DNA from 3 places in the Halomonas sp. BMC6 genome. Region 3 is predicted to be linked to each of the others. Evidence: riboswitches for the same ligand, from Rfam matches in the RefSeq annotation. Region 3 holds a riboswitch; each other region holds the start of a gene.
The links. A riboswitch is a leader RNA that binds a small molecule or an ion and turns the genes downstream of it on or off. The one in region 3 is predicted to bind thiamine pyrophosphate.
Positions count from the first base shown of each region.

Region 1: linked by a shared signal. The riboswitch ahead of AB6K10_RS17790 (sodium:solute symporter) and the one ahead of thiM (hydroxyethylthiazole kinase) in region 3 are both predicted to bind thiamine pyrophosphate.
Region 2: linked by a shared signal. The riboswitch ahead of tenA (thiaminase II) and the one ahead of thiM (hydroxyethylthiazole kinase) in region 3 are both predicted to bind thiamine pyrophosphate.

Region 1 covers NZ_CAXNSH010000001.1:3,683,216-3,688,005, forward strand. Annotated here, with positions in the region: gene AB6K10_RS17780 (magnesium transporter CorA family protein) at 1-72, opposite strand, end outside; gene AB6K10_RS17785 (diguanylate cyclase) at 90-1,520, opposite strand; gene AB6K10_RS17790 (sodium:solute symporter) at 1,595-2,974, opposite strand; TPP riboswitch at 2,964-3,067, opposite strand; gene AB6K10_RS17795 (peroxidase-related enzyme) at 3,112-3,720, opposite strand; gene AB6K10_RS17800 (hypothetical protein) at 3,895-4,584, shown strand; gene AB6K10_RS17805 (CoA-acylating methylmalonate-semialdehyde dehydrogenase) at 4,634-4,790, opposite strand, start outside.
Region 2 covers NZ_CAXNSH010000001.1:1,663,471-1,668,260, forward strand. Annotated here, with positions in the region: gene thiC (phosphomethylpyrimidine synthase ThiC) at 1-1,783, opposite strand, end outside; gene tenA (thiaminase II) at 1,810-2,478, opposite strand; TPP riboswitch at 2,564-2,695, opposite strand; gene AB6K10_RS07895 (DUF2971 domain-containing protein) at 3,182-3,910, shown strand; gene AB6K10_RS07900 (Ltp family lipoprotein) at 4,485-4,790, shown strand, end outside.
Region 3 covers NZ_CAXNSH010000001.1:996,781-1,001,570, forward strand. Annotated here, with positions in the region: gene AB6K10_RS04760 (LysR family transcriptional regulator) at 8-928, opposite strand; gene thiE (thiamine phosphate synthase) at 925-1,539, opposite strand; gene thiM (hydroxyethylthiazole kinase) at 1,529-2,338, opposite strand; TPP riboswitch at 2,363-2,454, opposite strand; gene AB6K10_RS04775 (hypothetical protein) at 2,504-2,848, opposite strand; gene AB6K10_RS04780 (DUF2237 family protein) at 2,974-3,348, opposite strand; gene gloA (lactoylglutathione lyase) at 3,555-4,088, shown strand; gene AB6K10_RS04790 (DUF6164 family protein) at 4,090-4,455, shown strand; gene AB6K10_RS04795 (cupin domain-containing protein) at 4,452-4,790, opposite strand, start outside.

The DNA.
Region 1 (4,790 bases), 2.7 Mb from region 3:
CCACTCGTCCATCAGGCTCAAATCGCCCTCACGCACATCGCCTTCTGGGGTGGTCAATAAACAACGAATCATACGCGTCCCTGGGTTCGTTAAAGAGGGTTGGGGGTATCCGCCGGACGCGCCAACGCGACACGCGCTTTACCTGCGCGTTTGGCGTTATACATGGCGTCGTCGGCACGTTTCAGCAGCTCCTGTGGCGTCTCAGCCGCGTTGGGCACGAACAGCGCCACGCCAATGCTGGTGCTCACTCGCAGCGTGGCACTCCCCACGTGTAGCGGCTCTTCGATCACCTGAATCAGCTTGTTTGCCAACGGTTCAAGAGCCTCGGTAGTCACCCCTTCGAGCAGTACGACGAACTCATCTCCCGCCCAACGGGCAATGAAGTCCGTCTCGCGGACGGCGTTCTGAAGGCGCTGCGCGACCTCACGCAGCAGCTCATCGCCCATGCCGTGGCCGTGCTGGTCGTTGATGCGCTTGAACCCGTCGAGGTCCAGAAACAGCACGACAAGCGGCGCCAGGGTACGACGTACCCGCGCCATCGCTTCGGGAAGCCGCTCATCCAGTGCGCGACGATTGGGCAAGCGCGTCAGTACGTCCTCTCGGGCCTGCTGGTCACGCAGACGCTCAAGCTGCTGGCGTTCGGTAATGTCGTGGATGAAGACGCTGCGGCGCGGGCGGCCATTCACTTCAAAGCTCTTTAGCCGCACCTCGACCGGCAAGCGAACCCCGTCTCGTCGTATGGCGTCGCAGGTCAAGGGCATCGCGGCGTCGTCACAGGTCAGCCCCTGTGGGAACATGAGCGAGGTGAGTGGGCGCGTCAACGCGTCTTTGCGGCTCCAGCCGAACATGCTTTCGGCGGCCCGGTTCCAGTCCAACACGCGCCCCTGCGCATCGATGCTCAGATAGGCGTCGTAGGCAGACTCGATCACCAAATTGAGCTCACGCGTGCGCTGCTCAATACGCTGTTCAAGACTTTGATGAAGCGCCGTGAGCGACTGCTGAGTGGCAGCGCGAATTTTCTGCTCGTTGATGAGCCGCTCGCGCAGATGAATTTCGCCGATCACGATATCGGCCAAATCCTGCATCGCAGCTTGTTCCTGAGGAGTCAACTGGCGCGGCTGCGTATCCATCGCACACAGCGATCCAAGCACTAGACCATGGGAGTTGCGCAACGGTATCCCGGCATAAAAACGGATGCCGCCGGGTTTCGTCACGATGGGATTGGTAGCGAAGCGCTCGTGACTCTGAGCGTCTTCGACCACCAGCGGTTCGTCCTCCAGCACGGTATAGGCGCAAAATGCCATGTCCCGGGGGCTCTCGGAGAACTCCATGCCTACTTGCGACTTGAACCATTGACGGTCGGTATCGATCAAGCTGATGGTGGACTTAGGAACGCCGAGCAGCACGGTGACCAACCGCGTGATGCGATCGAAAACGGGCTCGTTCGGCGTATCCAGCAGGGCCAGCTCGTTAAGCGCAGCCAAACGGGCGGTTTCGTTAGGGGGTAACAGGTGGCTCATGGCGATCACACCTAAGTGGTCATCAGTCCCCTAACAGCATACCGTGAAACGGAATTTTCTGCTCAACGCCCCACTTAACGCACGGCGATACGCCGCGGGGTCAACCCGGCCCACACCACGCTCACCACCGTGGAGAGCAGCAGCGCCCCCACGAACGGCCCCAGTGTCGGTACGCTACCGGGGAACGTCGCGGCCAATACTCCCGCGCTGACGCTACCTTGACTCAGCCAGCCAGGCAGCACGGCGCCTACTAGCCCCGCTAGCCCACCGCTGATCGCAGCCGTCGGTGTCATTCGTTGCCACAAGCCCAGCAGCACCGGCACCACGATCGCTGCACACAGCAGGTCGGCAATCAAAAACAGCCGCAGCACCGACAGCCCCTGTAAAGCAATCATGATCACGGGCAGCATGATGGCCACGGTGAGCCAGCGCGCTTTGTTGAGGGCCTCGGGCCGGTGGCCGCTGGCCCACAGTGACGCAATACCGTTTTGTAAAGTGTCGACGCTCGAGGTGACCAGCGTGACGGCCAGGACCAGGGATGGCAGCGTGATCCATACCGGGGCATCGCTAAGCAGCGCAAAAAACGGCATGGGCGGCTCGCCGAGGCTGACCCCGCTCATCGCTGCCATGATGCCAACACCACCGATCACCATGACGACCAGAACGGTCAGGCCGCCGCCCAGCAAGGCACCGCGCCCCAGGCTCGCGTCGTCTTGGGCCGCCCATACCCGCTGCCAATAGCCTTGGTGAAACAAGTTCGCTGCCGTCACGGCGATCACCAGCGTCAACGCGACGCTGAGCGAGCTACCGATGGGGAGCGACGGGAGTTGTGCGTCACTCGGCATATTGGGTAGTCGCCAGAGCGTTACGCTGGCGACGGCGAGCAGCAGTGCCAAAAGCAGCCACGCTTGCCAGCGGTCGGTGGCGAGACTTGCCCGAAGCCCACCCATCACGGTGTAGACCAGCGTGGTGAGCGCCACCCCGATGATGACCACGGCAGGAGGCACGTCGGAGAGTAGCGCGGTAATCGCCCCGATGGCGGTGAGTTCAGCAGCCAGGAAGCAGCCCATGTAAGCCACGGAAACGAGCGCGACGAAGCGGCGCACGCCCGTGCCGTAGCACGTATCAGCAAACTCGGCGATGCTGCGCCCTTCCGGCAGCGCTTGGCGTATTTTGGGGCCATAAAGGCCCAGCACGATGAAAGGCAGCGCCGAGCCAAGCGCATAGCCCAGCAGCGCTACGGGGCCCACGAACGCGCCAATTTCCGGGGGCGCAAACAGAATCCACGCCCCCATACCCGAGGCCAAAAAGGAGAGCCCCAAGGTAGACGCGGTTTGAGAATTGCGGGCGGTGACATAGTCATCCAACGAGCTGCCACCAAAGCGGGCCCGAAGGCCCAAAAAAGCAAAGCAGCACAACGCTGCGCCTAATACGAGAGACGTTAGGTAAGGCATGTCGCGCTTCCTCCGCCGGTACGAACCGGATCAGGTTCCAGGGTCTGCGTTACGCGCATTCTCAGCCCCGATGGGGCTCCCCTGGCGACAGTGAATGGAGGCGACATCCTCAATCAAACTAGCGCATTAGTAAAGTCTCAGGTCTGTCGAGCACTCTCCTCCGGCTGTTTGGGGACGCGCCCCATCGTATAGAACTCGGCGTTGGGCGGCGTTCCCGCCAGCGTCACCAAGCGGTTGGACATGCCGAAAAAGGCCGCAATGGCGCCAATGTCCCAACAGTCGTCCAGGGTAAACCCAACGGTTTCCAGGCGCATTTGCCACTCGGTTGAAAACTCCCCCAGCTCGATGGCGCTATGCAGCGCAAAATCGAGCATCAACCGATGACGCTCGCTGAGTCCCGCCACGCGATGGTTAATGGCGATATTGTCCGCCAGCAAAGGGTCTTTACTATAAATACGCACCAGCGCGCCATGGGCAACAACGCAGTACAAACAGCGATTACGGGCACTGGTGGCCACGACGATCATCTCTTTTTCCGCTTTCGTCAGCGTATCGGACGCCCGCTCCATCAACGCATCGTGATAGGCAAAAAAAGCACGGAACTCCTGGGGACGATGCGCGAGCATGAGAAATACGTTGGGTACGAAGCCCGCTTTTTCCTGCACCGCTAACATGGCTTCCCGGATATCCTCGGGAACTTCTTCTAGCGTCTCAGGAAGTGTAAATCGACTTATCGAGACAGACATACGCACTCCTGTTTTTTGTAACGTGGCGCCTAACTGCTGAATGGCGTTTACTCGTAACAAATTGCTAACTAAAGAGTCTTTCAATACGCCTTAACGCTCGCCATACTCTTAATGATTTAATGTCATAAGAGCCGTACGCTATTAGCCAAGCGGTGTACTAACAGGGAAACCACCATGTCATACTCCGAAGCAAAAGAGCACACGCCAGGGCGTTTGCATGAACTGTTCGCCGACCCTTACCGTGCGTTCGAAAACGATACGGATGAGCGTCAGCTGCATATCCGCGTCATGCTTCACACCCTGCTGGCCCGCCCCATGAAGCGAGGTCAGGTAACGCTTCGTGTGATTCACGGCTGGGAGAACGGTGGCTTCGAACCCGCCGACCTGCAGCACGCCGACTTTACCCTGCACAGCCTGACAGATTTCGATGCTGCCGTGACGCGCTTCGCTACGGCTGCCGAGAAAAACGCACCGTTGCCTGCGGATCAAACCGCCATCCTGGCCGAGCCGCTAGCCGACGCCATTGCCGATGCCGAAGCAGATGGCAACGCACTGACCGACGACATCCGCGAAACGCCGGCCCGTTGGCCCGCGTTCGAAGGTGGGCTCGCCCTCTACACGCTGTTCAAGATGTACCACCGCTTGGTTTACGGCGAAGATGACACCTACCGCTGCTCCCAGTGCGACACCCCCCACGGCCCTCGCGAGATCCATGAGTTTCATTTAGAGGAGGGTGAGTTTGCGCTGCTGGTGCCCATCAGCGAGGAGCAGGACGCGCCTTATTTGCTAGTCCTTCACGAAAGTCAGCTGGGTCCCATCGCCCAACTGCTCTCGGAAAGCCTGCCGCTGTTCGAACGTTATTGAGCTGCGCGCCTCCTCGGCCGAGGAGGCGCTTTACTGCGCCCGGGGCGCGCTATAGCGAAATCGTGCTGTTGATACCGCTTGAGACGTTTTCCGGCTCGAACCAGCGGGCAGTGACCGTTTTGGTTTGGGTCCAGAAGGCAATCGCCTGCTTACCGTTGGGCCCCAAGTCACCCAGTTTCGAGGCCCGAGAGCCGGTAAAGCTGAAG
Region 2 (4,790 bases), 670 kb from region 3:
CCTGGCTGATCTTCATGGAGCAGAACTTCGGCCCGCACATGGAGCAGAAGTGCGCCACCTTGGCAGAGTCTTTCGGCAAGGTTTCATCGTGGAATTCCCGCGCGGTGTCCGGGTCTAGGCCCAGGTTGAACTGGTCTTCCCAGCGGAACTCGAAGCGCGCCTTGGAGAGGGCATTATCGCGCCGCTGCGACGCTGGGTGGCCCTTGGCCAAATCCGCCGCGTGGGCAGCAATCTTGTAGGTAATGATGCCGGTTTTCACGTCGTCTTTATTGGGCAGGCCCAGGTGCTCTTTCGGCGTCACGTAGCAGAGCATGGCGCAGCCAAACCAGCCGATCATCGCCGCCCCAATACCGGAGGTAATGTGGTCGTAGCCGGGGGCAATATCCGTTACCAGCGGCCCAAGGGTATAGAAGGGCGCTTCGTCGCAGTACTCCAGCTGCTTATCCATGTTCTCTTTCACCAGGTGCATGGGCACATGGCCGGGGCCTTCGATCATCACCTGTACATCGTGTTTCCAGGCAATATGGGTCAGCTCGCCCAGGGTTTTCAGCTCCGCCATTTGCGCTTCATCGTTGGCATCGGCAATGGAGCCGGGGCGCAGGCCGTCGCCCAGCGAGAACGCCACATCGTACTGCTTGCAGATCTCGCAGATCTCCTCAAAGTGGGTGTACAGGAAACTCTCCTGATGGTGATACAAACACCACTTCGCCATGATGGAGCCGCCACGGCTGACAATGCCGGTGACGCGGTTGGCGGTAAGCGGCACGTAGCGCAGCAGCACACCCGCATGAATGGTGAAGTAATCCACCCCCTGTTCCGCCTGCTCGATCAGCGTATCGCGGAAGATCTCCCAGGTGAGGTTTTCGGCAATGCCGTTGACCTTCTCCAGCGCCTGATAAATGGGCACCGTGCCAATCGGCACCGGCGAGTTGCGGATGATCCACTCGCGGGTTTCATGGATGTTCTGGCCGGTGGAGAGATCCATGATGGTATCCGCGCCCCAGCGGATGCCCCAAGTCATCTTGTCCACTTCTTCCTCGATGGAAGACGTGACCGCCGAGTTGCCCAGGTTGCCGTTAATCTTCACCAGGAAGTTGCGGCCAATGATCATCGGCTCGCTTTCCGGGTGGTTGATGTTGTTGGGAATGATCGCCCGCCCACGGGCCACTTCATCGCGCACGAACTCTGGGGTGATTTCCTTGGGCAGGCTAGCGCCAAAGCTCTGGCCTGCATGCTGATGGCCCAGAATGCGCTCCACCTCCGCCGTGCCCAACGCCTGGCGGCGTTGATTTTCCCGCAGGGCGATGAACTCCATTTCCGGCGTGATGATGCCCTGGCGGGCGTAGTGCAGCTGGGTCACGTTCTTGCCCGCTTTCGCCCGGCGGGGTGTGCGGGTTAAATCAAAGCGCAGCTGGGCAAGAGTGGGGTCGTTGGCGCGGCGCTGGCCGTACTGGCTGGTCGGGCCATCCAAAAACTCGGTGTCGTTGCGCTCTTCAATCCAGGCACGGCGCAGCTCCGGCAGGCCTTGGCGCAAATCGATGTTGGCGCTGGGGTCGGTGTAGGGGCCGGAGGTGTCGTACACCAGCAGCGGCGGGTTCTGTTCATCCACGCCGCTGGTTTTGGTGGGCGAGAGGGTGATTTCCCGAAACGGCACGCGAATGTCCGGCCGCGAGCCTTCCACATACACCTTGCGCGAGCCGGGCAGCGGCGCCACGGCGGCGGCATCTACCTGGGCGGTTTCGGCTAAAAAGTGAGCGGTTTTGCTTTTAACGGTCTTGGTCATGACGGTGTCCTTGTCGTTGTTGGTCATTATTCAGAGAGGTCTAAACCCATCTGCCAGAAATCGATTTCCAGGCGGGTGGCATCGCGGAAGATCTTGCTTAGCTCAGCAAAACGGGCGGGGGTAACATCCGCCAAGCGGGCATCGAGCCACGCAAGCTCCGCTTGCATAGCGGCTTGGAACTCCTCGCCTTCGTACATGGCGATCCAGGCGTCAAACGGGTTTTGCGCGCCGCGCAGCGTGGAAGGTTGCTCGTTCAGCCAGTTGGCGATTTCACCGTAGCCCACCAGGCACGGAGCCAGCGCCACGTGCAAATCGAGCAGGTCGCCCCGGTTGCCGGTATCCAACACATAGCGGGTATAGGCCAGCGTGGCGCGGGCTTCTGGGAGTTCGGCAAGCTCCTGCTCGGAAATCCCCCACTCCTCACAAAAGCCCACGTGCAGGCCCAGCTCCACATCCACAATGGCTTTCAGGCCTTCATGGGCTTGGCGAAGATCGGCGAGGGTGGGGCTTTTATAGGCCGCCAGCGCATAGGCGCGGGCGAAGTGAATCAAGAACAGGTAATCCTGCTTCAGGTAGTGGCGAAACGACGCCTCAGGCAGCGTAGCGGTGCCCAGCTGGCGCACGAAATCGTGCTCGATATAAGCGCGCCAATCGTCCTGGCAAGCGGTGGTGAGATCGGTAAAGCGGTAGCCCATATTGGATGCCTCCGGTGGTACAGCGAACCGGCGCACGGGCGAAAGGAGAGTGAGTTGGGGCAAGGTATCAGGTGAACACGGCGCACCCCAACCACCGCTTGATTCCTACGCCGGTACTAGCCGGATCAGGTTCAACGGGCCCCGCCGTGACGACTTGCTGTAGCAGCCAGCCGTATAGCGATCTCAGCCGGTTCCACCGGCACCCCGTCAAGCAGTATTCAGCGCAGTGTAGGAGGCGGGTGGGGGAGATGCAAGGGTAGGCTATTTTATTGGGCGTACAGAGGTTGTCTGCCGTTAAGGCAATGAACGCCAAGAAAAGGCGATGGAGTGGAGTGCTTGATCCCCATGATTACCTTGAAGCGTTCCATCAGTGTCATGGGAGAGTGCCTCATCAATGCTGTTCATAAAAACAGTATTGTTGAGGCGAGCAAAACGCGCAACCCCGCGAATTTTGGCTACATCGCCAAAATTCTCTTTGCTCGCTGTAGAATCAATGAGGTAGGTTCAATTTGGTGGCTATGAAACCTCAGTCATTGTGATGTCGCGTTCATTGAGGTTTCGTGGTGGGGCGTATAATCACTGTTAAATTCTTTAGCCGCAAAGATTCGAATATCTGATGAGATGCTATAAATACAGAAACAGTGGGCAAAGGACATGGGAGCTACTGATTAATCAGCAGCTCTACTTTGCAAGAGCGAATCAGTTGAATGATCCCCTGGATTCTTCGATTAGCATCCGTCAAGAATATGAGCGAGCCAAAGAGATCGTCGAGAAGTTAGATGATCACCCTGAAAAAAGAAAGTGTTTCCTATTTTTCCTCTTGGACGCCCACCAGTTCAAAGATCCAAACACAGGTGAGGAATTGGGTTTGAACGGTGCTGTCGAGCGGTTTGTCCAAAGTGTCGGTATTTACTCGTTATCAAAGACGCCGCGTGACGCTCTGCTATGGTCCCACTATGCGGATGGACATCGAGGTGTTTGTTTAGGATTTGAAACCGAAGAACTCGATATCGAGAGGGTTTTTATCAGCGATCACGTCGAGTATCGAGATCAACCAGCTTACAAGGATATTTTTTTGGAGCTAGTGGAGGAACTAGGTAGCTTTGTGCGTCCATGGGATGGACACAACTATTCAGATGAATTGGGAGATGAATTCTATACTCAGCAACTTTCGAGACTTATGCGCGGGAATTTATTGGTTAAGTCTCAGAAATGGCAGTATGAGCAAGAATATAGGCTGGTGTCAGGAGAAGCAGGCTTGCATACATTCCCTCCGCAGGCGCTGAAAGAAATAGTTTTGGGCAACAAAATTAGCCCTGAAGACTATCACACTATATCGAATATCCTTTCTCACCCAGCATACCAACACGTCGAGCTTAAAAAAGCTCAACACATCGCGGGGACTTTCGACTTTGATATTACTGAGGTTTGATTGCTTTCGGATTAAACGTGAGCTTAGCAATTTAACCAATGGGTGAAGCTGACCGGCACTATGAGGCGCTCCGTCCTGGCGGCTCAGCCCAAGCATTGAGGCTTTAGAAAAACCTCTTTGACAGCCAGGTTTTGGTAGGATCGGGAAAACAGGCAAGGGGTGGTCAGCATGCTGCGCTTCAAGGTTTATAACTACGATCAGAACGCCATGGTGGTGATTAACTATAAGGATCAGCTCCAGCCTGGCAAAAGAGAAAGGGCCTGAAACATTTCAGCAAATGGCGAAGGAAGCCCCTTTTAAAGCAGAGCAATGGATCGCGTCCTGTGAAAAATGGAATAAGCTGTGGGCTAGCGATCTGTCGGATCAAAACATCAGGGCGTTACTACCATGAAAGTTAACCCGGTTTCCGAGCGGGACTAGACGATATGCAACTCCTTCTACGATCAGTAGTATTTGCATAATCGTGGCGCTGTCGGTGTTCCTCGTCCGGCCAGCTTCTAAATTTGACTTTGAGTCTGTTGTTGTGAGTAAACTAAAGATACGAGCCACACCATAAATAAACGGAGAAATAATAATGAAAATCTTGAAATTAGTGATGATTATTACTTTGTTTGCCGCCACGCCGACATGGGCAGAAAGCCTTACAGGGCCGCAGAATAATGCCGTTAGATCTGCGAATCTTTATCTCAGTATGCAGGGCTTTTCCCGGAGCGGGCTTATTCAGCAGCTCTCATCAGACTTTGGCGATGGTTATGAGGTTGCCGACGCAACCGTGGCAGTGGATAGTCTCAATATTGATTGGAACAAGCAAGCGGCTAAGTCTGCACAGCAGTACCTCAATATGATGGGCTTCTCTTGCCAAGGCCTTATTGAGCAACTT
Region 3 (4,790 bases):
TGGCACTTCACTGTTGCGAAATGCGCGACAATCCCAGCCCCTGTTCCCATACCGGTGGGTCTCCCCAGGCATCGACCAACTGGTCGATGAAGCGCGTCACCTTGGCGGGCAGAAAGCGCCGCGCGGGGTAGATGGCGTGTATGTCTAGGTAGGTCGGCGGAAGGTCTAACAGAAGCGGCACCAAGTGCCCCCGTTGGATGCTCTCATGAATCAGAAAGCTGGGCTGCTGGGCAATGCCTAACCCCGCTTCGGCGGCATACGTCAGCATGTCGCCATTATTGCTCTCTAGTGGCCCCGTGACGCTGACGTGCTGCTGATTGAAGCGCCAGTCGCCGCTGTTCTGCCCGCTGCGATAGCGCAGGCAGTGGTGCTGGGTCAGATCCTCGATGCGCTGAGGGGTGCCATGCTGTGCCAAGTAGCCGGGGGACGCGCACAGCACCAGCTGGCAGCGGGTCAGACGCTTGGCGATCAGGCTGGAATCCGGCAGGCTGCCGATGCGAATCGCGACATCGTAGCCCTCTTCCAGCAAATCCACGCGACGGTCGTTCAGGTCCAAGCGTACGTCTAACGCCGGGTGTGCCTGCATGAAGTGCGCTACCTGCGGGGCAAGGTAGCGGGTACCAAAACTCATCGGACCATTGATGCGCAGGCGTCCACTGACGGTGCTGGTGCCGCTACCGACATCGGCAGCGGCCTCGTCCAAGGCCAGCAGAATGGCTTGAGCGCGAGCCAGATAGCGCTCTCCGGCATCGGTGAGATGCAGCCGCCGAGTCGTACGCTGAATCAAGCGAGCGCCCAGCGTCTCCTCCAGCGCCATGACCTGCCGCGAGACGCGTGTGCGTGAGAGGTCCAAGGCCTCGGCGGCACGGGTGTAGCTGCCGAGCTCGGCCACTTTGACGAAGGCGGCGAGCTGATCGAGCTTGCTCATGGGGCGCGAAACGCCAGCGCCGCCTGATAAGGGTCAGGCTGGCCGCAGATGGCGGAAATCACCGCTAAACCGTTGGCACCGGCGGCCCTGACTTGGGCGGCGTGCTGCGCCTTCAAGCCGCCGATCGCCACGTTGGGCAGCGGGCAGGCGCGGACGAGTTCGGCCAAACCATCGAAGCCTATCGGCTGAGCGTGATCCTGCTTGCTGGCGGTGGCGAAAATGGGGCCTAGCCCGACATAGTCCAACAGCGCGATGGGCGCGTTACGAAGCTGCGCGACGGTGTTGATCGACAGCCCCAAAATGGCATGCGGTCCCAGCACCTCACGCGCCTCTTGTACGGCGGTATCGCTTTGCCCCACGTGCAGGCCATCGGCGCCGCTGGCGATGGCCACGGCTAGCCGGTCGTTGATGATCAGCGGCACGCTGGTGCCCGCCAGCAGCGCTTTGAGCCGCTTGGCTTGGGCGACCATCGCCGCGTCGCTGGCGTGTTTGTCGCGCAGCTGTACCACGGTGACACCGCCTTTGACGGCGGCCTCCACCGTCGCCTCAAGGCCAGCGTCCGCGCACAGGATGGCATCGGTGACTAGATAGAGCGAGAGATCACACTGCATGGAGCGCCTCCACCTGGCTGAGCGACGAGAGATCATCCGGGGTGAGCTGGTACAGAGCATCCAAGAGGGCAACCTGAAAGCTGCCCGGCCCATCGGCCCGTTGGCCAGCACGATGCCCGGCGATGCTAAAGCACGCCAGGGCGGCCAGCGTTGCCGTCAGCGGGTGCTCGCGGTTAGCGGCGACGAACCCGGCCACCAGCGCACTCAATCCACAGCCCAGCGTCGTGACACGGGGCATCAACGGGTGGCCCCCGGTCAGCCGGAAATGGTGGGTACCGTCGGTCAAAAAGTCGGTCTCGCCGGTCATGGCGACGATGCAGTGCTGCCGTTGCGCGAGCGATATGGCTGCTTGAGCGGCGTCATCGGTGGATGCCGTTGCATCGACTCCGCGTCCTTGGCTTGCCAAGCCGGTGAGCGCCATCACTTCAGAGGCATTGGCGCGAATGACGCTGGGCCAGTGGGGCAGCAGCGCCTGGCACACCTGCTGGCGAAAGGCGGTTGCCCCGACCGCCACCGGGTCTAGCACCCACGGCGTTTGGCTTGCGTTGGCCGTGCGAGCCGCCAGCTGCATCGATTCGGCCCAGGGCGTAGAGAGCGTGCCGATATTGATAGAAAGCGCACCTGCCAGCGCGGTAAATTCGGCGACCTCTTCGGGGGCGTGCAGCATCGCGGGCGATGCCCCCGTGGCCAGCAGCAGGTTGGCCGTGCTGTTCATGGCCACGTAATTGGTCATGCAGTGGACGAGCGGCGTGGTTTCGCGCAGAGCGGCGAGCATATCGCCAAGCGGGGGGTAGGTCATAGTATCCTCCCGGCCAGGGAGGTGGTGAGAGGCACCACGACTCCCTACGCCGGCGTTATCCGGTTCAGGTTCGAAGGGTGCTTCTCAGCCGCTGGGCGGCGCCCCTGTCGTTGGTGGCTACTATCCTAGCCTTGGACGGAGCTGTAAAGCCCCGCCGGAAGAGACTTAACGAAACGCGATGCGCGTGCCGTAGGTAAGCATTTCATCAGGGGTGATGGCACGGCCCGACACGCCAATCATCTCATCGCCGCACTGGTCGGCGAAAGTCAGCACGCCGTGGGTCAGACCAAGCTGGCCCAGGGTGTCACGGATTTCACCGGTTCCCAAAAAGGTACTGACGCGGCCTTCGGCGTCGCTCAGGTCCGATACACCGTTGGCATGGTGAAAGCGCACCTTGTAGATACCGTCCATGGACTCGACTTCGACAATAGGGGAAAAGCCGTTTTGAATCGCATGGCTCAGCTGCTTCAGAGTCAGGCGATCGCCAAGGGTCATATCGATGGCTGTCATGACGCTCTCCTATCTGACGCCATTCGCAGGGCATCACGGTTGAATTTGTAAAACTATCGAGATAGAAGTGTAGAAGGTCTGCATCGTTTTTCCAGGCGCATTCGATCAGAGCGCGTGCCGAGAGGTCAGTGCACGGCATCCAGCGCGTGTTGCTGAAGTTTGGTCAGAGGGATGATCTCCAGCGTGCGCTCGTTTGTGCCCGAGAGAATCACCGGTGGTGCAAGCCCCACTTGGGCTGCTTCGGCCCAGCGGTGGGCGCACAGGCACCAGCGGTCGCCGGGCTTCAAGCCGGGAAAGCCGAAGGCCGGGCGCGGGGTCACTAGATCGTTACCTTGAGCCTTGGAGAAAGCCAGAAACTCCTCGGTCACCATGGCGCACACCGAATGGATGCCGACATCGTCAGGCCCGACGCGACAGAAGCCGTCGCGGTAGAAGCCGGTTTTTGGGGCATGGCAGCAGGGCGTGAGTGGCTCACCCAGTACGTTTCGATCACGGGACATAGAGACTCCTTCGGGCCGGGCTGGAATTCCAAGCGCCTTGCCCTCATAACTAGACATTAAACGCGCCATCGCACGTTATGACCGATGCGCTGGAGCGATGGTCAAATGGCGGGCGCTTAGCAGCCTAAGCCTTGTACAAAGTACTACGTTCGTCAAAGAATTTGCACCGTATCCACGAAAGCGTCACCCCCCATAAGGAGAGTCTCATGTCGTATCAAGGTGAACAGCATCCAGGCGTTGCCCCAGCCGCCCCGCAAACACAGGGTTTTCGCTTAAACCACACCATGCTGCGGGTCAAAGACCCCGAGCGCGCGCTGGCGTTCTACTCCAAGGTGTTTGGAATGCAGGTACTGCGGCGCTTGGACTTCGAGGAGATGCAGTTCTCGCTCTACTTCCTGGCTAACGTAGAGGCCGGTGATAACGTGCCGGAAGAGACCCAAGCGCGGACCGCGTGGACCTTTAGCCAGAAAGGTCTATTGGAGCTGACCCACAACTGGGGTACCGAAAACGAGCAGGACTTTGCCTACCATGACGGCAATGCAGAGCCGCAGGGCTTCGGGCATATCTGTTTTAGCGTACCGGATTTGGAAGCCGCGCAGGCGTGGTTCGATGAGCATGACGTGACCTTCGTCAAGCGCGCCGACCAGGGCAAGATGAAGGACGTGATCTTCGTCAAGGACGCCGACGGCTACTGGATCGAAGTGATTCAAGCAGACCGTATGGCCGCCATGGGCGATTGATATGGCGCATCTGCTGTTTCGGTTGCGTCACGTGACCGACGAAGAGGCCATGGAGGTTCGCCAGCTGCTGGAAGCGCATGGCTTCGATGTGTACGAAACCCAGGCGGGCTTTTTTCGCCTGGGAGTCGATGCCATTTGGCTGCGCAACCCTGCCCAGCGAGACGATGCCGAAACGGTGCTGGCGCACTATCAGGCCGAGCGGCAAGCAAAGGCGCGCAAAGCGCATGAAAACGCGTTGGCCCGCGATGAGGCGCCGACGTTGTGGCGACGTTTCGTGGCGCACCCGCTGCAGGTCACGCTAGTGATCGTTGCGGTGCTCATGATCGCTCTGCTCACCCTGCTGCCGTTTATTGGGCTAGCTCGCTAGTCGTCAGAAGCGTCAGACAGATGCCCGCGCTTGACGTACATCATTACCCCGGCCTGGCCTGCGCGAAGCCGTGGCGCAGCCCCCGGCGGGTAGCGGCACCAGCTCCCTTCCGGGTACTCGGTGTCCGCATCGCACAGCGACCCTTCCAGCACGAACAGCTCCAATCCGCCCGGTAGGGCAGGATAGTCGGTGACGATGTCACACTCCCAGCGCTCCAGGCTGATACGCTCGCTTTGATAGGTATGCAGCATTTTGTACGTGATGCCGGGCCGACGATCAGGCTGCCAGGGCAAACGGTGGGCGGGAATGGCGAGTTGGAGCAGGTCGTTCTCATC